3 regions of the Shewanella sp. DC2-4 genome follow, and region 2 is predicted to be linked to each of the others. Evidence: predicted binding sites of a transcription regulator. Region 2 holds the regulator's gene; each other region holds the start of a gene.
What was found. Region 2 encodes NrdR, which represses ribonucleotide reductase genes. Its sites were predicted from a motif close to AAACACNANATNTNGTGTTT; they were not measured.
Positions count from the first base shown of each region.

Region 1: a site for NrdR is predicted at 2,873-2,892, ahead of nrdD (anaerobic ribonucleoside-triphosphate reductase). Genes of this name have one in related genera too.
Region 3: a site for NrdR is predicted at 1,102-1,121, ahead of nrdA (class 1a ribonucleoside-diphosphate reductase subunit alpha). Genes of this name have one in related genera too.

Region 1 is NZ_JABRVR010000002.1:2,518,335-2,528,166, reverse strand. It holds gene rssA (patatin-like phospholipase RssA) at 1-103, shown strand, start outside; gene HQQ92_RS11935 (NADP-dependent oxidoreductase) at 239-1,249, opposite strand; gene HQQ92_RS11930 (MarR family winged helix-turn-helix transcriptional regulator) at 1,396-1,884, shown strand; gene HQQ92_RS11925 (hypothetical protein) at 2,004-2,693, shown strand; gene nrdD (anaerobic ribonucleoside-triphosphate reductase) at 2,955-5,072, shown strand; gene nrdG (anaerobic ribonucleoside-triphosphate reductase-activating protein) at 5,176-5,637, shown strand; gene HQQ92_RS11910 (YibL family ribosome-associated protein) at 5,752-6,108, shown strand; gene ribA (GTP cyclohydrolase II) at 6,382-6,996, shown strand; gene HQQ92_RS11900 (hypothetical protein) at 7,054-8,001, shown strand; gene HQQ92_RS11895 (FlxA-like family protein) at 8,054-8,509, opposite strand; gene HQQ92_RS11890 (VF530 family DNA-binding protein) at 8,679-9,062, opposite strand; gene HQQ92_RS11885 (carbon starvation protein A) at 9,245-9,832, opposite strand, start outside.
Region 2 is NZ_JABRVR010000002.1:858,753-868,584, reverse strand. It holds gene HQQ92_RS04475 (riboflavin synthase) at 37-693, opposite strand; gene ribD (bifunctional diaminohydroxyphosphoribosylaminopyrimidine deaminase/5-amino-6-(5-phosphoribosylamino)uracil reductase RibD) at 705-1,859, opposite strand; gene nrdR (transcriptional regulator NrdR) at 2,005-2,454, opposite strand; gene glyA (serine hydroxymethyltransferase) at 2,729-3,982, opposite strand; gene ettA (energy-dependent translational throttle protein EttA) at 4,172-5,839, shown strand; gene HQQ92_RS04450 (LysR family transcriptional regulator) at 5,977-6,918, opposite strand; gene HQQ92_RS04445 (MBL fold metallo-hydrolase) at 7,189-8,112, shown strand; gene HQQ92_RS04440 (DsbA family protein) at 8,299-8,991, shown strand; gene HQQ92_RS04435 (nuclear transport factor 2 family protein) at 8,994-9,464, shown strand; gene HQQ92_RS04430 (metallophosphoesterase) at 9,773-9,832, shown strand, end outside.
Region 3 is NZ_JABRVR010000002.1:1,879,263-1,889,094, forward strand. It holds gene nrdA (class 1a ribonucleoside-diphosphate reductase subunit alpha) at 1-947, opposite strand, end outside; gene HQQ92_RS08965 (HAD family hydrolase) at 1,450-2,121, opposite strand; gene ubiG (bifunctional 2-polyprenyl-6-hydroxyphenol methylase/3-demethylubiquinol 3-O-methyltransferase UbiG) at 2,123-2,833, opposite strand; gene gyrA (DNA gyrase subunit A) at 3,219-5,969, shown strand; gene serC (3-phosphoserine/phosphohydroxythreonine transaminase) at 6,105-7,196, shown strand; gene HQQ92_RS08985 (LysR family transcriptional regulator) at 7,554-8,474, shown strand; gene HQQ92_RS08990 (YjjW family glycine radical enzyme activase) at 8,471-9,367, opposite strand; gene HQQ92_RS08995 (YjjI family glycine radical enzyme) at 9,339-9,832, opposite strand, start outside.

The sequences.
Region 1 (9,832 bases), 1.7 Mb from region 2:
CGGCACTATGGAGTTTCACCGTGCTGATGAGGCGATTGCCGCCGGCGAAGCGGCGGTGGAGAAAGTCGCCCACTTGATTGAAGCTGCGCTCTGGAAAGGCTGATGATGCAAAATGTAGAGTCAAAAGCTTTCATATAGATAGCGTTTGATTGCAAGATAAACAAAAGTCGGTATCACTTTCGCGATACCGACTATTTGCTATCTCATATTGAGATGTTTATACCGCTTTGTTGGTGACTTAGGCTAGTTTTACCAACATTTTACCGCGATTCTTACCTTCAAATAGACCGATAAAAGCATCAGGTGCTTGTTCAAGCCCTTGATAAATTGTTTGTTCTGCTTTGACTTTGCCTTCCGCTAACCATTGAGCCATTTTTGCGGTGAACTCAGGATAATGCGCCCAATGTTCGGATACGATAAAACCTTCTAACTTGAGTTTTCGCATTACAATTAGGGCTAAGTTGTCAGGGCCAGGTGTTGGAGTTGTGTTGTTATATTGCGAAATCATACCGCAAACAGCGATACGTCCATGATCTTTCATATTGCTTAGTGCTGCGGCTAAATGCTCGCCACCGACGTTCTCAAAATACACGTCAACCCCTTCTGGCGCAGCTTTTGTCAACGCTTGGGTAAGATTGCCACAAGTCTTGTAATTGATGACCGCATCAACACCATAACTTTTTAATAATTCAGCTTTTTCATCTGAACCGACAGAGGCTATAACACGGGCTCCTATTAGTTTGCCAATTTGGCAAGCCACACTACCTACTGCGCCAGAGGCGGCGGAAACAAACAATGTCTCACCCGCTTTTAAATCTGTAATGCGAGTCAGTCCTGTCCAAGCTGTCATGCCTGGCATTCCGAGTACGCCGAGGAAATGTGAATTATCAAGCGTAGTTTGTGGTAAAGTTGTCAGTCCTGCGGTATCTGTGACTGCGTGTTCACGCCAACCTAGCATGCTGCTGACTTTAGTACCAACTGGGAACTCGGTGTTTTTTGACGCGATAACTTCACCAATTGCACCGCCTTCTAAGACTTGATTTAAGGCGAAGGGCGGAACATAACTTTTGCGATCAACCATGCGCCCGCGCATGTAAGGGTCAACCGATATCCATAGATTTTTAATCAGCACTTGTCCATCAGTGAGCGGTGCTAACGCTTTATTTACTAAAGTAAAGTTCTGTGCTGTAGGCATGCCTTCTGGGCGACTAGCTAGATGGATTTCACGGGTTTCAGTCATACTCTTCATAAAAACTCACTTTTTGTTTGTGCGCAAACTAATGATGTTAACTCTACGTGGCTTTAAGATTGAATGCAAATAGTTTGCGCGCAAACTAGATGAGGTGGGATAGATCGGATAAGATAGCGTTATGTTTAAATGACAGGCGCTTAAACGTGCAGAATTGCTTACCTCAACCTGAGCTAGACGCTACAATACAGACTCATAGCCAAGCTTCTAGCGAGCCACTCTGTTTATCCGATAATGTTTGTTTCGCGTTATATTCTGCGAGCAATGCATTAGTGCGTGCTTATCGGCCTCTACTCGAGGCATACGAGTTAACTTTCCCTCAATATTTAGTGATGCAAACCCTGTGGCGTCAAAACGGCTGTAGCCAAACCCAGCTATCAATGGCGACTAAACTCGATATGGGAACCTTAACGCCCATCGTCAAGCGGTTAGAGTTGAAGGGGTTGATTACGCGATTAGCCTGCGTTGAAGATGAGCGGAAAAAGCTGATCACTCTGACAAGTCAAGGAGAGGGTATCAGGCACGAAGCTCTTGCCTTGAAGCAAACCTTGCTTGATAAAGTGCAGATGGACGCTGAGGCACTCGATTTACTAAGGCGGCAATGTCTTGCCTTGATCGAAGATATACAGTCCTAGATATAAGTTGGTTTATGCATAGTGATGCTATTAACTCAGGGGTTGCACTGATTAATACTTGATTGGCTTAGTTTTTGCTTTAAAACCGTCATTGAGTCTTAGACGCCGAATTTTTGACGATGAATTCTATTTTAAATGCCTTTAATCTTAATCGCAGCAGTGCCAGTATCGCCGATGCCTATGGTGCCAATAGCCAAAAGACGAGCACGGCTAAAACCGATACTACGACAGAAACGAATAAAACGCAGACGGATGCTACCAAACCCGATAAAGGTAAAACCGATGAGATAGCGCTGTCGCCACGGGCGCAACGCGCACAGAAAATTCAATCGATGGCGAAGGATTTTTTTGCCGATGGTCAATTTGGCGTCGCCGATATTCCCGCATTGGTGTCGCGCTTACAAAAAGATGGCATTTTATCGGATGTGCAACTCGAGCGTTTATCGAAAAACGGTATTACAGTGCCGAGCACAACAACGCCGACTAAACAATCGTTGCAAGATTTTTTAGATGATGAAATCAAGTCATTAGCTAAAAAATCACCTAATAATCCTCTTATCAATACCTTAGTAGATGCTAAGAACGTCTTAACCAATATGGATGATGCTCAGTCGCCGGTGCTAGCCCAGAAGGCCACGAAAGTCCTTAGCCAATTGACGGATTATTTGAATTCTGAACCTCCGCTTACGGATGCTCAAAAGCAGCAGTGGCAGGGGCTAAAATCTATGATGCAACTTGCTTCATCTATGGGGGCACATCAATCTGCATCGGGCCAACTCAGTAGTTATCTTGCGCTTGCTAAACGTTAATTCACATCCATAGTGCGTGATAAACACAAATTGTCACGCATTCAACTAGCTGGGTTTAACCAGCAGGTCAAGGCGCAATTTTCAGATAATTGGGCCTAGCTGCAGTTCTTGTTTGTTCTTTTATTTCATCCTAAAAACTATGATCTGGATCATGGACTCCTTACCGTCATTGTAGCCTAATGCTCTACATATTGTGCTTTATGCTTTTAAAATCACTAGATGTAGTATTAATTTTTAGGCAAGATGGAGAGGAACTGAACAATGCCAGTCGTAATTAAGCGTGATGGTTGCCGCACACCTTTTGATGAAACAAGGATAAGGGATGCAGTGAATGCCGCTGCAAACTCAGTTGGAATAGAGGATGGCGACTATGCAGCGACAGTGGCAGCGTGTATCAGTCAAAGCGTCGCGCCATTAGCTGAAGTTGATATCCACCATCTACAAGATGCGGTTGAGAATTTACTGATGGAAGGGCCGTACAAGTCCCTGGCGCGGGTGTATATCGAATACCGCCACGACAGAGATGTGTGCCGTGAAGCGACCAGTAAACTCAACCTCGAAATCCGTGGTTTAGTTGAGCAAAGCAATGCGGCTTTACTCAATGAAAATGCTAATAAAGATTCAAAAGTCATTCCTACTCAGCGGGACTTACTCGCGGGCATAGTCGCCAAACATTACGCCAAGAGTCATATTTTGCCAAAGGATGTAGTCGCTGCCCATGAAGCGGGCGAGATCCATTACCACGACCTAGATTACTCTCCGTTTTTCCCGATGTTTAACTGCATGTTGATTGATTTAGCTGGCATGTTGACCCACGGCTTTAAAATGGGTAATGCCGAAATTGAAACCCCTAAGTCTATTTCAACAGCGACAGCGGTGACCGCGCAGATCATTGCCCAAGTGGCGAGTCATATCTATGGCGGAACTACTATCAACCGTATCGATGAAGTGTTAGCGCCATTTGTCGCTAAGAGCTACGACAAGCATTACCAAATTGCCCTGAATTGGAAGATTACCGACGCCAAAGCCTTTGCCACGGCGCAAACTGAAAAAGAATGTCACGATGCATTCCAGTCTTTGGAATATGAGGTCAATACCTTACACACTGCCAATGGCCAAACACCGTTCGTGACCTTTGGGTTTGGTTTAGGTACGTCGTGGGAATCACGCTTAATTCAGCAATCTATGCTCAAAGTGCGGATGGCGGGATTGGGTAAAAATCGCAAGACTGCAGTATTCCCTAAGCTAGTGTTTGCGATTCGCGATGGTATTAATCATAAAGCGGGCGATTGCAATTACGATGTAAAACAGATGGCGCTCAAATGCGCAACAATGCGCATGTATCCCGACATCCTCAACTACGAGCAAGTCGAGAAAGTTACCGGTTCATTTAAAACCCCAATGGGCTGCCGTAGCTTTTTAGGCACCTATGAAGAAAATGGCGAGCTTGTGCATGAAGGGCGCAATAATTTGGGAGTGGTCAGTTTAAACCTGCCGCGGATTGCCTTAGAAGCCAATGGCGATGAGACTGAGTTTTATCGCATTTTAGATGACAGATTAGTATTAGCCCGTAAAGCGCTGGATACCCGTATTGAGCGACTGAACGGTGTTAAAGCTCGCGTGGCACCTATCCTCTATATGGAAGGCGCCTGTGGTGTACGTTTACGGGCAGATGATGATGTGGCGCAAATCTTTAAAAATGGCCGCGCGTCGATTTCACTCGGTTACATTGGACTGCATGAAACCATGAATGCACTCTATGGCACCCAAACTCATGTCTTTGATGATGCACAATTAAGGGAAAAAGCCGTTGCTATTGTAGCTTATCTTAAAGCGGCTACCGATGCGTGGAAGGCCGAAACAGGTTATGGCTTTAGTCTGTATAGCACGCCAAGTGAGAGTCTTTGCAGCCGTTTTTGTAAACTGGATGCGAAGCAATTTGGGCTAGTCACAGGGGTGACAGATAAGGGCTATTACACCAATAGTTTTCACCTCGATGTGGAAAAAAGTGTTAACCCTTACGATAAAATTGATTTTGAACAGCCATATCCCGCTATCGCGAACGGCGGCTTTATTTGTTATGGCGAATATCCCAATATGCAGCATAACCTCGAAGCGCTGGAAAACGTCTGGGATTATAGCTACAGCCGCGTGCCTTACTATGGCACTAACACACCAATTGATGAATGCTATGACTGTGGCTTTACCGGCGAATTTAGTTGTACCAGTAAAGGGTTCACTTGCCCTAAGTGTGGCAATCATGAACCTAGTCGGGTTTCTGTGACGCGCCGTGTGTGCGGTTACTTAGGCAGTCCTGATGCGCGGCCTTTTAATTATGGCAAGCAAGAAGAAGTAAAACGCAGGATCAAACACTTGTAACACTATTACCTTATTCTGCCTGTTAGACTTATTCCGTGGCATCAATGGTGCCATGGGATAAGTACCAATGTTAAAAGATGAAATGCACTGTGAGTAACCATCAATGAATTACCATCAGTATTTCCCTAACGATGTGGTCAATGGCCCAGGTACGCGTGCGACCTTATTTGTCTCTGGCTGTGAGCACCAGTGCCGCGGTTGTTACAATCAAAGTACTTGGGATCCCCGTTCTGGGCATGTGTTTGATAGGACGATGGAAGATAGGATTATTGCCGATCTTAATGATCAGCGGATTGTGCGCCGTGGTTTATCGCTTTCGGGCGGCGATCCTTTATTGCCTGTTAATCTCAGTGCCATTTTGACGCTCGTCAAACGAGTCAAGGCTGAGTGTAAGGGGAAGGATATTTGGCTTTGGACAGGTTATGTGCTCGATGAGTTGAGTGATGAACAGCGCGCCGTGTTGGCCTATATTGATGTGCTGGTGGACGGAAAATTTGAACAAAGTCTTGCCGATCCGAGTCTTGTCTTTCGCGGTAGCAGCAATCAGATCATTCGTTTGTTATAAAAGCGGTAACGAGGATCTGTAACTTGCTGCTATAATCTCAGACCTTGACACAGACGCTAGCATAATCAGGCTAAGATTTTACTGTGGCTAACTTAGGTAATTTAAGGTAACAGAATGAATTTAAAGCAAGAACTGCAGCAGCTTAACGATAAATTAGATAAATTTCGTCGTAAACTTGCTGCGGCTGAACAAAGAGGCGATGACGTCATTATTGCCCAGTTCAAACGCGAAATCGCTGCGGTCACTAAGCAAATCGGCAGTGTGAAAGGGCAACAAACCCGCTTATTGAATAAGCAAGGGTCAGATATCAAAGGTTTGCCTTTCCATCGTGCTTTGACAAAAGCGGAACAAGCGGACATGGGCAAACTGAAAAAGTCTGTCAAAGGGCTTGTGGTAATCCACCCTATGACGGCTATCGGCCGTGAAATGGGGCTAACGGAAGTGACTGGATACGCTCCCGCAAAATTTTAATGTGGGATAGGATGTCACTGGCACGGGATCGAGTGTCGATCGCGTGTTTGTGCTCCTTGTATTTAATGCACTGCTTCGTTTTAATCCATTCCTTCGTGCTGCCCATCGAAAAGACATTCATGTTTGGTTTAGTTGATTAAAACACTAAAGTATTTCTGGATTGTTCGAAAACACTTTAGAATAGTGCGCTTAGTTGGCTAAGTGCCTAATCCTCGTTTTGTTTCTAGGGATCTTATTCGTCTCATGGAATGAGAGTTGTCGTTAAGGTTAAGTATGTCGATAAAATATGTCGCGACGTCAAAGTTACCCACTCCTTGGGGCGTGTTTGCCATGCATGGTTTTGAAGATACCGAATCAGGTAAAGAGCATGTTGCGCTCACATTCGGTACACTCAGTGCGGATGAACCTGTGTTGGGCCGTATTCATTCCGAGTGTTTAACCGGCGATGCTTTATTTAGCTTGCGTTGTGACTGTGGTTTTCAGTTACAAGCTGCCATGCAAAATATTGCGGAAACGGGCAGTGGCTTTATCCTCTATTTACGCCAAGAAGGCCGTGGCATTGGTTTGCTGAATAAAATTCGCGCCTATGAGCTGCAAGATAAAGGCGCCAACACGGTTGAAGCCAATGAGCAACTCGGTTTCGAAGCGGATATGCGTAAATACGACATGATCAAGCCTATGCTGGAACAGATAAGGGTGAAGCATGTGCGTTTGATGACCAATAATCCGCGTAAAGTGAAAGCGATGAAGGAGTTTGGCATCGAAGTGGTTGAGCGCGTACCGCTGCAAGTTGGTAAAAATCGTTATAACGAAGCGTACTTAAAAACTAAATCCACTGAGCTTGGACACATGATGTCTGAATATCATTTTATGGATGAAAATAAGTAGTTTTGTCATCATGATGAGTCGACCGATTGAGTTAAAAATGAGGAAGGTTTAAGTCAATTGAGCCATTGTTTCAGTCGGTTGCTATTAAGCTTGTCGCTAATGTGCTTGGCATTACTGAGCGTTATTTCTACCACCTTTGCCGATAGTATTTCCGCTACAAATACATTCATATCTGCATCTCAAGCGGATGATTCCGGCTTTTCTATCAATCATGCATCTAATAGTAATGCTAATGGTAGTAATCTGATAGAAACTAGTGCTAATCCAAATTCTGTTTACGCCTTTGGTAGTTATCTTGGCACTGGCGTTTACCGCGCTGCAAACCAAAATGCGACCGTCGTTAGTATTCCGTTAACTTTTGATTTGAAGAAAGATAGCGGTAGCCAAACTTGGTTACGTTTACCTATCTCCTTTGGCTTTTTTGATTATTTAGCCAAAGATATCACTGAAGGCGAGTTACCGTCGTCGATAGGTACTATGACGGTTACCCCAGGTTTTGAGCATCATTGGCAGGCGAGCGAAAATACTCGAATGGAAGGGTATTTAGATATCGGTTTTGGCACTAACTTCGATAAAAACGATAACGTTGCTATTATCGCCTCAGGGATCAGTAGCTTGTATGACTTTACCTTAGCAGGGCAGGATGCTGTGTGGGTATCGAGATTACGCTTTGCTGGGTACAGCGAGCACTATGGTAGGTTTTCGGATCAATTTGCAGTACTACAAACAGGTGTTGATTTAGGGTTAGCACCACGCTGGCAATGGTGGGATCTGCAGGTGCAACCAAGGATCTTTGCTGTAGGCTATTGGTATTTCAATGAACTTAGATTTATTAGCGAGATAGAGCAAGATACTATTGTTTCTGGCAGCTATGAGGCAGGCTTCTCCCTTGCCTTTTCTAAGCCGTTAGGCGGTGAATTATTGAGTGTTGATCGCATCGGATTCAGTTATCGTCGTGGCGATGGGCTCAATGTTTGGCGTTTAATGTTTAGCTTTCCTATCTAGGTTATCATCCATTACGGGCTGTATTACAAAGACTATTGGTAAGTTATCTTGTCTAAGCTGACTTTTGCGCGTCGCGCATCTTCTTATCAGTTAAGGTCGCTATTTGACTACTTAGCTGCATTATTTGTTCTTGGATTAACTTACGCTGTTGCTCCGCAACCTCAGAGTCATCTCCTTTAAGTTTGGCCAGCATTTTTTGTAGTGCTTTGATCTGCTCTTTTATTTTCTGGATTTGTTGGTCGATTAACGTCATGGGCTCTTCTGACGCATCATTTTCTGTTCCATCTTTTTTGGCTGCAGCATTGTCTCTTAAAGGGGCACCTACATCTGCGGACAATGCGGCGCGGCCGGCTGAAGAAATGGAGACTGTGTCTTGAGTATCCTGCGCATCTGCTGTCGATTCATTAGTCGCCGTTTTTGTTGTGGCAGGAGTTGCTGCGATATATGCGCCCGATACCGGAGTGAAAGTTGAGCCGATTGTGGCACTGTTTATTCCATTAATGCTCATTCCATACTCCATTAGATGCAAACTGTGTTGATACTCAAATCGCTATCGGCCATTAATTGGAAAACTGAAGCTAATTTTTGGCTTATTTGGCAAAAAGCGCGATATTGCTGATGACAATACAGCCCTCAAGTGAGGACTGTTCACGTTTTATGGCTGCAGAGGGCGAAGATTAACTGTTACCCCAAATATGGCTATTTACTTTGTCATCTGTGTTAGGTTTATCGCTTTTAGCTGACTTGTCAGGGGGAGTTTGATTGGTTTTCTTCGTCGCAATTTTTGCCGCAGGCTTCTTAGCGGTTTGACTCGCTTCCGCTTTAGGTGGAGGCAAGGGTAATTTGTTGGCTCTTAAATAAAGATATTCGACTTTATCCCGCGCCCACTCTGTTTTTCTCAAAAAACGTAAACAGGATTTGATGCTGGGATCGTGGGTAAAACAGCGGATATTAATTCTTTCCCCTAATTCTTCCCAGCCGTATTTCTCGACTAAATAAGTGATGATCGTTTCCAGTTTAATGCCGTGGAGCGGGTTATTCGATTGATTCATATTATGCATGTTGCAATGTGCTATGGCGGGAGTATAGCAGTTTTGTATGCCTGATACAGTGTGGAATGGTATCGAGTCAAGCTTGAATACCTTGCTAGCTTAAACCTGTGATAGCTGTTATTGGTGGAGCAGTATGATCAAAACAGGCGCAATAAAGCGCCTGTTTTAGGTTGGTCATTTGGACTGTTTGACTAGTCTTTGACTGGCTCTTTAAGCTCAGTTTCAACCGGTAAATCAATTTCGCCTTTACCTTTGGTTTTCACAATCAAGAGTGCTGTAATCACTAAGGTTGTGACTATGCCCGCTATGGTTGATACCGTCATAGGTAAACCTGCGCCTAAGGTTGACGAGTTCAGTAGGAAGGTGATTACCACAGTGGTCATAAACATCGCTGGAATTGTCGCAATCCAATGTAGTTTGTTATGTCGTAGCAGGTAAGCCGAAGCCGTCCACAGCATTAATACTGCAGTGGCTTGGTTTGCTACACCGAAGTAGCGCCAAATCACACCAAAGTCCACTTGGGTCAATATGCCGCCGATAACAAACAGTGGGAGAGCTAACACTAAGCGCTTTGGTAGTGAGATTTGTGGCATCTTGAAAAATTCAGCCAGAATCAAACGTGCAGAGCGGAAAGCCGTATCGCCTGAGGTAATCGGCAGAATAATCACCCCTAGGATAGCCATAAAGCCACCGATAGCGCCTAACAGACCGGTAGAGGCCTCATAGACGACGTTGGCAGGGTTACCTGACATACCCGCACTCAACCCTTCTACTCCGCC
Region 2 (9,832 bases):
CCGATAAGCTTAAGTTAAATAATCTGCTCCTGTGCACTAACGCACAAAGCCGGCACGGGCTAACATTTCCATGGTGACGCCACCGCTCTTGCTGTCTTTGCCATCATAATTCATCAAACGTTCAAGATAACGGGCGATTAAATCCACTTCGATATTCACCTTATCGCCCGCTTGCAGGTCGATTAACGTGGTTTCCCCTGCGGTATGCGGCACTATGGTCAAGCGGAATCGACTGCCGTCCACTTCGTTAACCGTCAGACTCACACCATCAATGGTGATGGAACCTTTATGGGCAATATAACGCCCAAGCTCTACGGGTGCGGCTAACCAAAATTCAATGGCTTGACCACGCACTAAGCGTTGCTCAACCGTTGCCATACCGTCCACATGGCCACTGACCATGTGGCCGCCTAAGCGTGTGGTTGGGGTGACGGCCTTTTCAAGATTCACCTTAGTGCCCACTTTGTAGTGAGCAAAGCCGGTTAGACTCACGGTTTCGGCAGAGACATCAGCCACATAACTGTCGGCTAATTGCTGCACAACCGTTAAGCACACACCGTTGGTAGCAATACTGTCGCCTAGACGTACATCGTTTAAATCCAGTTTGCCGCTCGCCACGGTAAGACGAATATCATCGCCTTTACGCTCCAGTTTGCGCAGGGTGCCAACGGCTTCAATAATCCCAGTAAACATGGTTAACTCACTTAATTAAATAAAGAAGTATCAAGCTTAACGCTCAAGATTAAACGGGTATCTGGCCCTATTTTGCGCTCATCGACCAACGTGAGTGCAGGAATGTGTGCCATGGTTTGATAATCGGGCAATTGCAGCAGATTACGCCCATGCCCACCGAGGATTTTCATCGCTTGATATAGCACTAACTCATCGGCCAGCCCCTGCGCTAAAAATGCGCCCGCTAAGGTTGCACCCGCTTCCACCAGCACGTGATTACAGCTTTGGCCTAAATAGCTTAATAGTTCAGGCAATGAGACGCGACCTGCAATTGCAGGTAACACGAGGCAACTCACATGGGAGGGCAATTGTGCTTGAAACTCTGCGGAATAAGCCACGGTCGAGACCAAGAGTATGGGCGATACGATAGCCAAGCAGGCGGCCGATAACGGCAAACGGGCGCGACTGTCAAGTATCACTCTTAATGGCTGCAGTAATTGCGCCTCGGTTACACTGTCTTTTAAGCTGCCAAGTTCCTGATAACGCACATTGAGTGAGGGATCGTCCGCCAGTATGGTTTCAATTCCCGTGACCAGTGCACAAGAACGTAAACGTAATCGCTGCACGTCGCGACGAGATTCTGGACCGGTTATCCATTTAGACACACCGTTAGACAGCGCGGTTTTACCATCGAGACTCGCAGCCAATTTTACTGTAACTCTGGGTAAACCCGATTCCATCCGCTTCATAAAGCCTAAATTCAAGGCATAGGCTTCATCGCGATGTAATCCCACATCCACTTCAATACCGGCGTCACGCAGCATTTGAATGCCACGACCACCTACTTGCGGATTAGGATCTTCCACCGCGACCACCACACGTTTAACGCCAATATTGATCAGCGCCAAGGCGCAGGGCGGCGTGCGGCCATAATGGCTGCAGGGCTCTAAAGTGACATAGGCCGTTGCGCCGCGGGCGCGTTCGCCAGCCATACGTAGCGCATGCACTTCGGCGTGGGGCTCACCCGCTTTTTGATGATAACCTTCACCAATGATTTGGTTATCTTTAACGATAACGCAGCCCACACTGGGATTGGGTCTAGTGGTGTAAAAGCCTTTGTGCGCCAATTGAATCGCGCGGCTCATCATTTGGGTATCGAGTACGGACCAACTTATGTTCAAGCTCATGTTCAACCCTGTTGTTAAAGGTTTCGGCTTTCACCAGTCTTGCAAATCTGTTTTTAAAACCTGTCTTGCAGAAGCTATTAATCAAAAGCCTCTTTTAAAGCTAGCGCAACCAAACACCGATAGACTAGCCACAAAAATCGAATAACTACTTTTGTAGCTTGGCGATGGCTTCGCCAAATTCAGACACGTCTTCGAAGGCGCGGTACACAGAAGCGAAACGTATGTAGGCGACTTTATCTAGGCTCATCAATTGCTCCATCATTAAGTTACCCACCATTTCTGACGGCACTTCCCGCTCGCCAGTGGCGCGCAGAGTAGACTTGATTTTGCTGAGTGCTTGCTCGATTTCATCCATAGATACGGGGCGTTTTTCAACGGCGCGTAACATGCCACCTTGGAGTTTTTCTTCATCGAAGGGTTGGCGTGAACCATCGCGCTTAATCACCCTAGGCATGACTAATTCGGCGCCTTCGAAGGTGGTAAATCTTTCATGACATTCGGTGCATTCTCGGCGACGGCGCACTTGGTGGCCTTCTGCCACTAATCGGGAATCGATGACTTTAGTATCTGTCGCGCTACAAAATGGACAATGCATTGAGCCTCCTGCCAGTGAATGGTCGTAAAGCGTTAATGGGTTTACCTGTTAAATCTCAGTCAAACGCAATGGATTTAAGCCTAAGATTTTACCAATAAAAATGGCCGCAAGATGCGGCCATGGGATTTTATCCTATTTATGGGCTGAGGTTAACTACCTGAGCTTAACAACCTAATGTTAAGTGCCTGATGCTAAGTACCTGATGTGACAGGTATCAAGTCAGTCGGCGGTCAATCTCGGCCATTCATCTACTAAACGTAGATGCATAGGCAAATTAGCCGTAAACAGGGAAACGTGCGCAAAGTGCCAATACTTGGCCTTTAACACGCTCAATCACAGCAGGATTGCTTGCATCATCAAGGATGTCACAAATCCAGCCAGTCAGCTCTTTCGATTCCGCTTCTTTAAAGCCGCGGCGCGTAATGGCTGGCGTACCGATACGCACACCTGAGGTCACAAAGGGTGAACGAGGGTCGTTTGGCACTGAGTTTTTGTTCACAGTAATGTTAGCGCTACCTAAGGCGGCATCGGCTTCTTTACCCGTTAAGTCACGACCAATCAGGTCAACTAGCATTAAGTGGTTGCTGGTTCCGCCAGAGACGATTTTGTAACCGCGCTCAAGGAACACTTCAACCATAGCTTTAGCGTTGTTAACCACTTGCTGTTGGTAAACTTTAAATTCTGGCTCTAGGGCTTCTTTGAACGCCACCGCTTTACCGGCGATAACGTGCATCAATGGACCACCTTGACCACCAGGGAATACCGCAGAGTTCAACTTCTTATACAAGTCTTCATCGTCAGCAGCTGACAGGATCACGCCACCACGAGGACCCGCTAAGGTTTTGTGGGTCGTAGATGTCACAACATGTGCGTGTGGAACTGGGTTTGGATAAACGCCCGCAGCAATAAGACCGGCAACGTGTGCCATATCGACAAATAAATAAGCACCGATTTTGTCTGCGATTTCACGCATTTTTGCCCAATCAACGATACCTGAGTAGGCAGAGAAACCGCCGATCATCATCTTAGGCTTGTGTTCTAAGGCAATACGTTCCATCTCGTCGTAGTCAATTTTGCCAGACTCGTCGATACCATAAGGAATGATGTTGTACAGTTTGCCAGAGAAGTTAACCGGTGAACCGTGGGTCAAGTGACCACCATGAGCTAAGTTCATGCCCAGTACGGTATCGCCAGGCTTTAACAATGCCATGTAAACCGCGCTGTTTGCCTGTGAACCTGAATGAGGTTGTACGTTAGCGTAAGTTGCGCCAAACAGTTGTTTAGCACGTTCAATCGCTAAGGTTTCAACTACGTCCACATACTCACAACCACCGTAGTAACGCTTGCCTGGATAGCCTTCAGCGTACTTATTGGTTAACTGTGAACCTTGCGCTTCCATCACGCGTGGACTGGTGTAGTTTTCAGAAGCAATCAGCTCAATATGCTCTTCTTGACGCAGAGTTTCATTCTGAATTGCGTTAAACAGTTCCGGATCATAATCTGCGATATTCATATCTTTTTTCAGCATTGCTTACTCCAGCTGCCAATTCTTATAGGTAGGGTTGCGCGGTATTCTACTCGGAACGCGGTCACAATCCCAGTATTTGAAACATGAAATTCCTGCAGAGAGTGCTTGAACTTGGCTCATTGTCGAGTTGAGTTCGGCGCGCAATCGAGTAGAATTAGCCGCATCATTAGTCACTTAAGATAGAGAAAAATGGCTCAGTTTGTTTACAGCATGCTGCGGGTGGGTAAAATTGTTCCGCCTAAGAAGCAGATCCTTAAAGATATTTCTTTAAGCTTTTTCCCCGGCGCCAAAATTGGCGTACTCGGCCTCAACGGTTCAGGTAAGTCGACACTACTGCGCATTATGGCGGGTATCGACACCGAAATTGAAGGCGAAGCGCGCCCAATGCCGGGATTGAAAATCGGTTACCTGCCGCAGGAACCTAAACTCGATCCGAATCAAACCGTACGTGAAGCGATTGAAGAAGCGGTAGCAGAGGCAAAAAATGCCCTGACTCGCCTCGATGCCGTTTACGCAGCCTACGCCGAGCCGGATGCCGATTTCGACGCCCTTGCAAAAGAGCAAGGCGAACTCGAAGCCATTATTCAAGCCCAAGATGCCCATAACTTAGAGTACGTCCTTGAGCGCGCCGCCAACGCCCTGCGTCTGCCAGATTGGGATGAGAAAATCGAAGTATTATCCGGTGGTGAACGTCGCCGCGTGGCGATTTGTCGCTTGCTGCTTGAAAAACCAGAAATGCTGTTACTGGACGAACCAACCAACCACTTGGATGCTGAATCTGTGGCGTGGCTTGAGCACTTCCTGCAGGAATATGCTGGTACTGTGGTCGCGATTACCCATGACAGGTACTTCCTCGACAATGCCGCTGGCTGGATTTTAGAACTCGACCGCGGTGAAGGTATTCCGTGGGAAGGTAACTATTCTTCATGGCTTGAGCAGAAAGATGCCCGTCTAAAGCAAGAATCGGCTACCGAAAGCGCTCGCCAAAAGACCATTGCCAAAGAATTGGAATGGGTACGTCAAGGCGCGAAAGGCCGCCAGTCTAAAGGCAAAGCCCGTATGGCACGCTTTGAAGAACTGAACACTAACGATTACCAAAAACGTAACGAAACCAACGAGCTGTTTATTCCGCCAGGACCACGTTTAGGTGACAAGGTTATTGAAGTGAATAACCTGACCAAATCTTACGGTGACCGCGTATTGATCGACAACCTGTCGTTCTCTGTGCCTAAGGGCGCGATCGTCGGCATTATCGGTGCCAACGGCGCGGGTAAATCGACCCTGTTCCGCATGTTATCCGGCGCTGAAAAGCCAGACAGCGGCAGCATTGAGCTGGGTGATACAGTGCAACTGGCCTCGGTTGAGCAGTTCCGCGATTCGATGAATGATAAGAACACCATTTGGGAAGAAATCTCCGGTGGTCAAGACATCATGCGTATCAACAACATGGAAATCCCGAGCCGTGCCTATGTAGGCCGCTTCAATTTCCGTGGTGGCGATCAGCAAAAAGTCATCGGTACTTTATCTGGTGGTGAACGTAACCGCGTGCATTTAGCCAAACTGCTGCAAGCGGGCGGTAACGTATTACTCCTCGACGAACCCACCAACGATTTAGACGTTGAAACCCTGCGCGCACTGGAAGAAGCGATTCTGGAATTCCCCGGTTGCGCTATGGTGATTTCGCATGACCGTTGGTTCCTCGACCGTATCGCGACCCACATTCTGGATTACCGTGACGAAGGCCAAGTGAACTTCTACGAAGGTAACTACACAGAATACTCGGCATGGTTGAAAAACACCTATGGCGCCGATGTGGTTGAGCCACACCGCTTGAAATACAAGCGCATGATAAAGTAAATCTAGAATCTAGAATCTAGAATCTAGACAAGTGTAAATCTGAGGAGTTTAGCTCGAAAGGGTTAAGCTCCTTTTTATGGCATTCAGTTGCGCTATGAGTGCCGTAGACTTTGGCGCTATTTCAAACTGGCACTATTTCAATTCAAGCTGGCAAAGTAGGCCACCAGCATGTCCATCATCACCCTAAGTGCAGGCTGCATGTGTTTGCGGGATTGATACACGCCATACACACCGAGGGACAGAGGTTTAAACTCAGTTAATAAAGGCACTAGCTGACCCGAGTCTAAATAGGGTTTCGCCGCCCAAACCGGCTGCATAGCAATTCCCTCACCAGCCAGCGTGGCATTAAGCACCACCATGGAATCATTGGCGCTGAAATTACCATTCACAGGCACGTTAAATACCTGACCTTGGTTTGACTTAGGATCGGAGTTCAACGCTTGAGCCTGTTTCGCCCCTACATCGGTTTTATAAAAGCGCCACATCACATCGCCAAAATAAGAATAGGTTAAACAGTTATGCTGAGTTAAATCCTCGGGATGCAGCACGGCAGCGCGCGCGGCAAGATAACTCGGTGCGGCGCACACCACAGACTCACACTCCCCTAAGCGCCTAGCGATAAGATTGGGATCGAGTTCATTGGTGATGCGAATAGCCAGATCAATACGCTCGGCGACTAAATCGACGGTTTGGCTGCTCACGTGGAAATTCACGCCCGCCTGCGGATAACTGGCTAAATATTGCTGTACCACGGGCGCTAAAATCTGATGCGCCAAAAACTGGGAGCAACTAATACGGAGTAATCCCCGCGGAATCGCCACAGCGGCATGACTGACCGCCGGCACTTCGTTAGCCAGTTCGAGCAGCCGATGGCAATAGTCCAGCACTTGCTCACCCGCTGGCGTTAAGCTGAGGCTACGCGTCGAGCGATGCAACAACCTAGCACCAGACCATTCTTCCATTTCGCTCAAGTAACGGGTCACCATAGAACGCGACATATCTAAGGCATTGGCGGCGCTGATCATGCTGCCGCGCTCAACAATAGTCACAAACACCTTAGCCGCTTCGAGTCTGTCCATGATTTATCTCCACTCTCGTTCAATCACTTTCAATCATTCGAAGGCTCAATGACATACTCGCGTACCCACATAACTAAGTAACTAGTAATTAAGAATGCAATAGTACACGCAGCTATTCGTCCGATTAATGCAACAAACATGGGCAGATACTCGCATTTATCTATTGATTTTTGCAACCTATACTTAACTCACTTTTGCAGCAGCTGCAAATCAATGAATGCTAAATCGAACCTTTTACTCTTTCACCCTGTGACTATAAGTGAGCCCCAAATGAACACATCGACCTATGCAATACGTAACACAGTTAACGCCACATTGAAGGCCTCGTCTAAAATAAGCCTAGCCGCCACCTTGTTGCTGGCAGGACTTAGCGCGGTCAATGCAGCGCCATTGCAAGTGAGCCATTTTAATCCGGGCGAAAACAGCATCTTTGCCGTGTCATCGAGCTTTATCAGCGGCAAACACGAAATGATGCTCGTCGATGCGCAATTTCAAAATAACGATGCCCAAACATTGGTCGACACCATCAAAGCCAGCGGTAAAAAGCTGACTCAGGTGTATATCAGCCATAGCGATCCTGATTTCTATTTCGGCTTAGCCGTGATTAAAAAGAATTTCCCCGATGCACAAATCGTCGCGACTCAAACCACTGTCGATGCGATTAAAGCCTCAATGGAAGGCAAACTCGCCTACTGGGGGCCGATTTTAAAAGATAATGCGCCAAGCGAATTAGTGTTACCTAAGGCGATTCACAGTGACACTTTTACCATCGACGGTGAGCAAGTGATTATCAAAGGTTTTAATGATAAACACCCTAAACACACTTTCCTGTGGGTGCCATCGGCAAAAACCATTACAGGTGGCGTGGAAGTATTTGATAACACGCATGTTTGGATGGCTGACACTCAAACTGCCTCTGAGCGTCAGGAATGGTTAACCCATTTAGATGCAATGGAAAAACTGCTGCCGACCACAGTGATCCCAGGGCACTATTTAGGCGAAGCGCGATTTAATACCCACGCCATCGGTTTTACCCGTGAATATGTAAAAGCCTTTGAAATCGCTGCAAAAGCCTCGAAAGATTCAGCCGAATTAATCCAAAAGATGCTGGCGCTATACCCACAAATGCCAGCCGATGCAGGGCTTGAGATCAGCGCCAAAGTTTACATGGGCGAAATGACCTGGCCTATGTAAGCCCAGCCATATCTATCTAGGCGATTAGATACAAGCATTTAAGTGAAAACAGTTAAAGACAGGCACGTGAGCGATTGCGTGCCATTTTTTAGCTAAATAACGGTACCAACCTAACTATTTTAATCGATGTTCTCAAAGGGCTTAAGTCGCTAATGTCGCGACGAACTTAAGCCAAAAGGTTTAACTATGACTCAGCCAACAACCCATCCAACTAGCACAACCAGCAGCACAGCAACGGCCAAAGAGCGCACTCTGCACGCCATTATCGACCCTTTATGTGGTTGGTGTTATGCCGCAGCGCCACTGCTTGATGCCGCCGCAAAAGCAGGCTTTACCATTAAGCTCCACGGCGGCGGTATGCTCACGGGCCCAAGACGCAAACAAATCGATGCCAACTGGCGCGACTATGTTATGCCCCACGATCTACGCATTAGCGAACTAACTGGCCAGCCTTTTGGTGAGAACTATTTCGATGGTCTGCTGCGCGATACCACAGTCGTACTCGACTCGGCGCCTCCTATTAAAGCCATGCTCGCAGTCGATGCTATGGGTGGCGACAGTCTGGCCTATCTACACTCAGTACAACTGGCCCATTACCGTGATGGTCACAGCGCCAGTGATGAAGGTAATCTGGCAAAGTTAGCCGCTGAACTTGGGCTCGACCCTATAGGCTTTGCGCAACATTATGCCCAAGGTGAAGACAAGCTATATGAGCATATTGTTGAATCCAGAGCATTACTGAATCTGATAGGTGCCCAAGGTTTCCCTTCGATGGCTATAGAGGATAATAACGGCAACATCACCGCCATTAATATCAACCGCTTCTACGGCCAACCCGCCCAGTGGTTAAGCCATCTTGAAGCGCAATTTGAGTCATAATCATGCCAACGCTTAATGGTGTTCCAACAAGCTCTTTAGTGAGTGAGCCTGCTCAGTTAAATCTTATCGAAACAGCAAGACAAACTGATGCGAATCTTGCACTGGTAAAAAGCACCTATGAGGGAAGTAGCTCAGCCGAGAACGCCAAAAATCTTCAGCTTGCCTTAGCGAGTGACGCACGCTGGACAGAGGCGGCAGGTTTTCCCTATGCGGGCACTTACATAGGTTTTAGTGCGATAGCCGCCAATGTGTTCACCCGCCTCGAAAAAGAATGGAATAACTATCGTGTCGATATCGAAGACTATGTCGCCCAAGGTGATAAGGTTTTTGCCTTCGGTACTTATTCAGGTACTTATGTCAAAACGGGCAAACATTTTACCGCTCGAGTCGCCCATTTATGGAAGATACACAGCGGCAAAATCGTCAGTTTCGAGCAGTTTGTTGATAGTTATACCGTCGTCAATGCCATGTAACTGCCAATACCATGTAAAGACAGTCATGCACTATAGACATGCAATGATGGAATAACTGAACAATGAGGCGGGCAAGTTTAATTTAGCCCGCCCCACGACTTGCCGATGTTAAGCCTTATCCGTATGATTTAGTGTTTTCAATAGGTTGAGCACTTGACATTAAGTACTTAAGATTAGGTACTTGCGATTAAGCGTTTGGATTAAGCGCTTGAAATTGAATTCGTCAAGCTGCACGTTCTAAGACTCATCAACTCAAGTGTTTAAAATTAAAAAATGAATAACTAAAACAAAAACAAGGATGCGGTCTAATGCAAATCAATTCGATGCCAGTCGGGGCTCACCCAATCACGCTATCTATGACGCGACTT
Region 3 (9,832 bases), 1.0 Mb from region 2:
AGAGATTCGACTTCTAAGTGCCAAATAGGGTAGAACAGGGTCGCAGCACCGCCACGCACGCCGCCTTGAGAACACGACTTCACTGCGGTTTGGAAATACTTATAGAAAGGTAAGCAACCTGTGTGGAAGGCTTCACCACCACGGATTGGGCTACCTAAGGCGCGAATACGACCGGCGTTAATACCGATACCCGCACGTTGGCTGACGTATTTCACGATAGACGAAGCGGTCGCATTGATGGAATCTAAGCTGTCACCACATTCGATCAGTACGCAAGAGCTAAACTGACGCGTTGGGGTGCGCACACCGGCCATAATTGGCGTTGGCAGCGACAGTTTAAAAGTTGATACCGCGTCATAGAAATCTTTAACGTATTTCAAGCGCGTCTCTTTTGGATAACGGGCAAACAAGCAAGCCGCGACCAAAATGTAAAGGAACTGCGCGCTTTCATAGATTTCGTGGGTCACACGGTTTTGAACTAAATATTTACCTTCAAGCTGTTTTACCGCAGCGTAGGAAAAATCCATATCGCGCCAATGGTCGATATAGGTATCCATCACATCCAGCTCTTCGCGGGTGTAATCTCTTAAAATGTGTTGATCGTATTTACCTAGCTCAACCAACTTAGTCACGTGAGCATACAATGCGGGCGGCTCGAACTGACCGAAGGCCTTCTTACGCAAATGAAACACCGCTAAACGGGCAGCAAGGAACTGATAGTCCGGTGATTCTGGAGAAATTAAATCCGCCGCAGCCTTGATAATGGTTTCATGGATAGCTTCGGTTGGGATGCCATCGAAAAACTGTAGGTGCGAGCGAAGTTCAACTTCCGAAACAGAAACGTTTTTTAATCCCTTGGCTGCCCAAGTAATTACGCGGTGTATTTTTTCGAGATCGATATTCTCACGATCGCCACAGCGTTTTGTGACTGTCATAGTGCTATTCATTTGGAGATAGGCCTTGGTTCTTATATGTATTTAGGTGAGCAAAATCACCGTACGTATCCTTGTAAAACAATCAATAATCGTCCCTTAAATACAGCTGACTGGTTAAAAACGAGTCAATTAAGCGGCGAGCTTCTAGTGTGTCTGATTGTTACCTATACACAAGATATGGTGTTTTAAATTATATGGGATACAAGATAGTGAGGTTTGCCCCTATTTGCAAGTCTGAATTCAGGGGACATCTTGTGGATAACGTGAGGATAAAATTTTGCGTTAGTAACGACTAACCTTGAAGCTCAATTTCAGGTTAGCGTGTCACACTCATGGGGGATTTTTAGGCGATCTTTTCTTTAGATCGCGATCGCTCACGAGTGCCGATCTTTTATCCGCCTGACTTTTTTCGTGGGTCATAAATAGTATGCTGACACACTGATGTCCGTCAGTGAAGTTACGTATTGGATGCCTTAGTCTTGAGCATTGTAGGCGCTGTTTTTGGTTGATGTTGTTAAGCCAATGCTTCGATTAGTGCTTGATGTAGCTCAGTTGGGCTCGCAAAATGCGCGTGCGCTGGCCATTGCAACGGCTTGTCGTTCACGCCCAGATAACCCCATAGGGCCACGCCGCCTAACATGCCAGCAGCCTTGGCCGCGAGCAAATCTCGCTCGGCATCCCCAAGATACAAAATGTGTTCTGGAGCACAGTTCAGCTGTTGTGCGCCTAACAGCATAGGTGCAGTGTGGGGTTTTGGGTGTTTTGTAGAATCGCCACTAATGATAACGGGCATACGCAAGTGTAAATTCAGTTTTCGCAATAAGGGACGGGTAAAGCGCGCAGGCTTGTTGGTGATCACCCCAAACGGCAGCTGAGTTAACTCGAGCCAGTCGAGTAATGCCGCTATGCCTGTGAATAGCGCACAGTGATCGCCATTTATATGCTGATAGTGGGCGAGTAGCCCTTGCTGAACTTGAGACCGAAGATCTTCTGCCGCATCAGGAATCGCGGCATCGACTAAGGCAAAACTGCCGTGGGAGGCGGCGTAGCGCATGGCCGCTAACGGCTGCGCGGCGATGCCGACATCTTGAAGACTTAAATTGAGGGCTTGCACCAGATCCGGCGCGGTATCGGCTAAGGTGCCGTCGAGATCGAACAGTACGCCTTTGATCTGTGCCAGACTCATATTAATCAACCTTACGCGTCGCTATCATGTAATTCACATCAACCTTAGGCGTGTACTTAAAAATGCCCGTCAATGGGTTGTAGCTTACCCCTAAGGCATCGGTACAGATAAGATCGGTATTATCTACTAGCTCAATCAGCTCTGAAGGCTTAATGAATTTTTTATGCTCGTGGGTGCCAACTGGTAGCATTTTTAGCAAATATTCCGCGCCTAAAATGGTGTGCACGTAGGATTTAATGTTGCGGTTGATGGTGGAGAAAAACACATGACCACCGGGTTTAACCATGTCACAGCAAGCCTTGATCACAGATTGTGGATCGGGTACATGTTCGAGCATTTCCATGCAGGTCACCACATCGTAATAGGCTTGATGATCTTGGCTGTGGGCCTCGGCAGTATTTTTTACATAATTAATGCTCACGCCCGTTTCGAGGGCATGCAGGCGGGCGACTTCTAAGGGCTCATCACCCATATCTAAGCCATCAACCTCGGCGCCGATGCGGGCCATGCTTTCAGACAAAATGCCGCCACCACAGCCGACATCGAGCACTTTCTTCCCGAAAATACCGCCAGCGGTTTGATCGATATAGTTTAAGCGCAGCGGGTTTAATAGATGCAGCGGCTTAAATTCGCCGTTGAGATCCCACCAAGTTTCGGCCATACGTTCAAACTTTGCGATTTCCTGTGGGTCTACATTGGTATTCTGATGCATGCTATTACCTGAAGAAGCTGTATTGTGCGGCTATTATAACGACTATGTTTGATAAACAAAGTGCTCGACTGAGCTAAGCCCTTGTGGTTGAGTGAATTTTCAGCAGTTATCTACTTTTATGTTAATTGTTGTGCTCCGTATCGACCTTTTACTTTATCCCTTTGACGATTTTTCCTCATCGTAAGCCGTGAATTTCAACGCTTGTTTATCGCACAAACGACCAAATTGACAGTGTTTTCATCTATTAAGCCACCAGACTCTCAATTCGATAATGATAGGTCTGGCGACATTAAATAACTGTGTTAGAATGCCAAATCACGTTTTTGGGCTAGGCAATGATACGGATTATACGTTGTCAGCTATTTTTCAGGGGAACGAGCAGTTTATGACTGATCTGGCATCATCTATTTCGCCAATTAATATCGAAGACGAACTAAAGAATTCGTACCTTGATTACGCCATGAGCGTTATCGTGGGACGTGCATTACCAGACGTGCGCGACGGCTTAAAGCCGGTTCATCGCCGCGTTCTGTTTGCCATGAGTGAATTGAAGAACGATTGGAACAAGCCTTACAAAAAATCTGCCCGTGTGGTCGGTGACGTCATCGGTAAATATCACCCCCATGGTGATTCTGCTGTTTATGACACTATCGTCCGTATGGCCCAGCCATTCTCACTGCGTTACACCTTAGTAGACGGCCAAGGTAACTTCGGTTCGGTCGACGGTGACTCAGCGGCGGCAATGCGTTATACCGAAATCCGTATGGATAAGTTAGCGCACCAATTACTGGCCGATCTTGAAAAAGAGACAGTGGATTTCGTCCCTAACTACGACGGCACAGAACAGATCCCAGCTGTATTACCTACACGCGTACCTAACCTGTTAATTAACGGTTCATCGGGTATTGCCGTGGGTATGGCAACCAACATCCCACCACACAACCTAACGGAAGTCGTGAAAGGCTGTTTGGCATTGATTGAAGAACCCTCACTGTCGATTGAACAGTTGATGGAATACATTCCAGGTCCAGATTTCCCCACTGCAGCGATTATCAATGGCCGCAAAGGCATTATTGATGCCTATAAAACTGGCCGTGGCCGCGCGATCATGCGTGCTCTGGCAGATGTGGAAACCGAAGATAATGGCCGTGAGCGCATTATCGTCACTGAAATCCCGTATCAAGTGAATAAAGCCCGTTTAATCGAGAAGATTGCCGAGCTGGTTAAAGATAAAAAGCTTGAAGGGATTAGCGGTCTACGCGACGAGTCTGATAAAGACGGTATGCGTATCGTTATCGAAATTAAGCGCGGTGAAGTGGGCGAGGTTGTACTCAATAACCTTTATGCTCAAACGCAAATGCAGTGCTCTTTCGGGATTAACATGGTGGCCCTGACCAATGGTCAACCTAAACTGTTTAACCTTAAAGAAATGCTCGAATGTTTTATTCTGCATCGCCGTGAAGTGGTGACGCGTCGTACCGTATTCGAACTGCGTAAAGCCCGTGAGCGTGCCCATATTTTGGAAGCGCTGGCGGTTGCACTGGCTAACATTGACCCGATTATTGCACTGATCAAAGCCTCACCAACGCCTGCGGATGCCAAAGTGAAATTGGTTGAGCAAGGTTGGGAATTAGGCCACGTTCAAGGCATGCTGGAAAAAGCGGGCGATGACGCCGCGCGTCCAGAGTGGTTAGAGCCACAATACGGTATTCGTGACGGTCAATACTTCCTGACTGAGCAACAAGCTCAGGCCATTCTGGAACTGCGTTTACACCGTTTGACCGGTCTTGAGCACGATAAGATCATCGCCGAATACGAAGAACTGCTCGAATTTATCGCGGGTCTGCTGTTTATTTTGCGCAGTCCTGAGCGTTTGATGGAAGTGATCAAGGAAGAATTAGTTCAAATCCTTGAAGAATATGGTGATGCGCGCCGTACAGTGATCAATGCCAACGAAGTCGATATGAGTCTTGAAGACTTGATCAACGAAGAAGACGTTGTGGTAACACTGTCGCACTTAGGTTATGCCAAGTATCAACCATTGACCGATTACCAAGCCCAGCGCCGTGGCGGTAAAGGTAAAGCCGCGACGAAAGTGAAAGACGAAGATTTCGTCGAGAAGCTGTTAGTTGCCAATACCCATGATACCATTTTGTGCTTCTCTGATTTTGGTAAGATGTACTGGCTCAAAGTGTATCAACTGCCATTAGCGAGCCGTACGGCCCGTGGTCGTCCAATTGTTAACTTGTTGCCGTTATCCGATGGCGAGCGCATTACTGCGATTCTGCCAGTACGTGAATACGCTGCTGACAAGTACATCATCATGGCCACCTCACACGGTACTGTGAAGAAAACCGCACTAACTGCTTATAGCAACCCACGTGCAAACGGCATTATCGCCGTTAACCTCAAAGACGGTGACCAACTGATCGGTGTCGATATCACTAACGGTGATGACGAAATCATGCTGTTCTCGAACGAAGGTAAAGTGGTTCGCTTTGGTGAGAAAGTACGTGATTCTGAAACAGGCGAAGTGAAAACCGATCCTGAAACCGGCGAAGAAGTCTTGTCCTTACGTCCTATGGGCCGTACTGCAACAGGCGTTCGTGGTATTCGTTTAGAAGAAGGTCAGAAAGTCGTGTCGCTTATCGTACCCAAAGGCGATGGCGCGATTCTGACTGTGACTGAAAACGGTTACGGTAAACGGACGCAACTGTCTGAATATCCTGCGAAGAGCCGTGCGACTAAAGGTGTAGTTTCAATCAAGGTGAGCGAACGTAACGGCGCTGTTGTTGGGGCTGTTCAAGTCGGTCTTAACGACGAACTGATGCTCATCAGTGATAAAGGTACCTTAGTGCGTACACCTGCGAGCGGCGTGTCTATCATTGGCCGTAACACTCAAGGTGTAACGATTATCCGTACTGCGGGCGACGAGAAAGTGGTCGGCCTACAACGTATCGACGAAATCCAAACTGAAGAAGATGAAGTCGAGCTGGATGAAAACGGTTTACCGATTGTTCCTGTCATTGTCGAAGGCGAATTAGCCGACGAGGCGCTTGAAGAAGCGCTGGATGACGAAGAAGAGTTGGACGAAGATGAAGACGAGCTTGCTGATGATGAGCAAGACGAAGAGTAATTAAGTGTCATATTAACGAGCGTCCAATTGGACGCTCGTTTTTTTAATGGCATTGATGTTGATAGCATTGTTCGTTATAGAATGGTTTCGTATTTATCAATACCTACATCATGGTTGGGATTAAGGAGAGTGTCAGTGAGCGCGATTTATAATTTCTGTGCTGGACCTGCAATGTTACCCGCAGCGGTAATGAAAAAAGCACAACAGGAATTACTTGATTGGAATGGCCAAGGCGTTTCCGTGATGGAAATCAGCCACCGAAGTAAAGAGTTCATCGCGCTTACACAACAAGCCGAGTCCGATTTACGTGAACTGATGCAGATCCCCACAAATTACCATGTGCTATTTATGCACGGCGGTGGTCGTGGACAGTTCTCCGCTGTTGTGAATAATTTTTTAGGTAATCATGGCCGAGCCCTGTATTTAGTCAGTGGTCAATGGTCATCTGCCGCATTAGCCGAAGCACAAAAGCTCGTGGGTGAAGCGCAGATTGATAGCTTGAATATTGTTGAAAAACACAATGGACTCAATGCGGTTGTCTTGCCTGATTTACATAAAATCGATGCCGATTATCGCTATGTTCACTACTGCCCTAATGAGACAGTAGATGGTATCGAAATTTTTGATGAATTAGACTCACCTTGGCCAATTGTTGCCGATTTATCGTCAACCATTATGTCACGTGAAATCGACGTCAGCCGCTACGGTTTGATTTACGCTGGCGCACAAAAGAACATAGGTCCATCGGGTCTGTCGATAGTGATAGTGCGCGATGACATGTTAAAACTGCCGAGTTTACCGCAGTCGTCCATCATGGACTATCGTTTAGCCGTTGAGCATGACTCTATGTTCAACACACCGCCAACCTTTGCTTGGTATCTCGCCGCTGAAGTCTTTGCTTGGCTTAAGTCCATTGGCGGCATTGCGAGTATTGCAAAAATTAATCAACAAAAAGCGCAGATGTTATATCAATGCATTGATGGTAATGCTTTCTACCGTAATGGGGTTGTTGCAGCGAACCGCTCACAAATGAACGTGACTTTCCAATTAGTCAACGAAGCGCTCGATAGTGAGTTCCTAAAGCAAGCCCAAATAGCTGGACTCGTTGCCTTAAAGGGCCATCGTATCGTAGGTGGTATGCGTGCTAGCCTCTATAATGCAATGCCACTCGATGGCGTAGTTGCCTTGGTCAAGTTTATGAATGAGTTTGCAAACAAACATAGCTAGGCTTAGCTGTATTGAGTTACTCATTAGCTTGCGACGCTTAGCGTCTAGAGTTTGCTGCTTGAATATCAACGTTATGCTTATTGAATGTTGATCATCAGTTAGCCATCTCAAGTGAGACATCCCAAAAGCGAATGCTCAAATGCATTCGCTTTTTTGTTAACTTTAATTTATCGACAATGGCGTTAAGCAAGATGACGTTGAGACCAGATGCCTTCAAGAACACTCGTTTTGAGAAAGCCTGTGAGCTGACGCGCATTACTGAGTAAGATGCTGGGTTAGTTGTATGTTATTGTTTATCATAATTAAAAGAACGTATCTTTAGATGTGTATACACGATAAATCAATAGGATGTCACCGATGGATTTGGCCAAACTTTCGCGGATTAGTATGAAGCATTTGATCACTTTGCATGTGATGCTCGATACCCTGAGTGTAACCGCCAGCGCCGAACGTTTATGTTTAAGCCCCTCATCCGTCAGTAAAACCTTAAGCCAGCTCAGGGACAGTTTAAACGATGAACTGTTCTATCGTAACGGCAACTCACTTGTAGCAACCCCATTGGCAAGACGATTAGGGCCAAGTGTGCAGCAGATGATCAATGATATGAATCAGATCATGAGTCAGGATGCGTTTAACCCTGCACATTTTGAGGGGCGTTTCTCGCTTGCGATGCGGGAAAGTACCTTTGAGCTGCTGGCCGCCAAGCTCAGCGCCCATATTCTGAATTTGGCTCCTAATATTCGCCTCGATATTTACAGCAAAGACAATATTGGTTTTGATGGATTGCTTAAAGGTACATTAGACTTTGTGCTGTTACCCCATGATCTGAGTCAACCTAATCCTCTTCAAGACGATCTGGTATGGGAAACCTTGTTTAGCGATGAAATGATCTGCCTGATGAATTCATCCCATCCCTTGGCTAAACAGCCGCATATCAGCTTTGATGATTACCTGAGTTTTAGCCATATTGGCATTACAGACACAGATCTGAGTACGCCTTTTTTTGATATTTTGCTCGCCCAGCAATCTAAAAAACGTGCCGTTCCCATTTCGGTCCCAGACTTTGGCAGTGCGGCGTTAATGTGCCATCACAGTGAGTTGCTCTTTACCTGCTCGCGCCGCTGGGCATCCATCGCTAGCCAAGCTCAAGGCTTAACGATTAAATCTTTGCCTATAGAATATGGCAAAGTGGCTTACAGCTTAGTTTGGCATAGTCAAAGCATGAAAGATCCCGCACTGCGCTGGCTTTATGAGCAAATTTTGCTTTGCAGTCGTTAAAGGTATATAGAAGGCAACACGAGATTGGTTACGCCTCGCTTTGCAAGCGTTGCGGCTAAGCGTTCAATATCGGCTTGTTTACAGCTTGGCCAATTGAGAGCTTCATCGACAACACCATGATGGTGAAAGGCATTTAACTTAACTCGCGTATCTGGGCCTAGCAGAAGTAAATAGGTCGCTAGTGCGTCTATTTCTTCCTCATAATCCGTGATGCTCGGAATGTGCAGCAATCTCACCTCATACAGTTTTTGCTGTTTAGCCAATAACTGGATTGATTTGAACACGGCATGGTTATCACGACCGGTAATATACCTATGGGTATCTTGCTGCCACGCTTTAAGATCCACCATAGCGCCATCTAAAAACGGCAGCAGTTTATGCCATCCCGTTAGACTTAAACTGCCATTGGTGTCGAGCATGCAAGTTAAGTGTGATAACGACTCTGTCGCCTTAATTCCTTTAAACAACGCAAGAATAAATGGCAGTTGCAGACTCGCTTCGCCGCCGCTAACCGTAATACCATTAATAAAGTGACGCTGACTATGGAGAATCGTCAGTATCTCCTCAACGGTGTAACGACTGACCTTAGGGCTCGCTTGTTTCGGGCATACGGCAAGACAAGTATCGCATTGGCTACAACGCTCATTATCCCAGTGAATGCGAGGCTTATCATTGAGGTTTATTAATGTCAGCGCATTGTCAGGGCAGGTGGCGACACAATCGCCACAGGCATCGCATAAACCTATGGTATGTGGGTTATGGCAGTTTTTGCATTGATAGTTGCAGCCCTGCAAGAATAACACGAGCCTGCTGCCAGGCCCGTCGACGCATGAAAAGGGCAATAGCTGACTGACAATAGCGTGTCTATTTAAAGACACAAGGGGAGTGTTCATGGGCGATAACTCGTGCTTGTCGTTGCAATATTCCCGTATTAACCGCAGCTTCTGCGGCTAAGCCTGTGGTATTGAGACGCGAGCCGCACTGTTTAAACGCTTCAATATCTGAGCGTTTTACCATATAGCCAGTCACGCGCATTAAATCGTTAGAGGCGACATTGGCGGTAAACTCCCTAAAACCTAACTCAAGCGCGGCTTTACACAGTTGGAACATGGCTTGAGGATTGGATTTCACGGTTTCATCGATAGTCAAAATATCGCTAATCCCCGCCGTATAATACTGATGATGCTGCGCTAAGGCTTGAATATGGGCGATGGGATTCGGTTCAGTGCCATAGGGGATGCGAACGCCAGGAGTCACATCGTTGTCGATACTGATACCGCCCTGTGAATGCAGTAGTGCCCGCTCATGGTAACCATGGGCGACGGGTGTGGATTTCACTATGGCATCGAGCGTGGCAG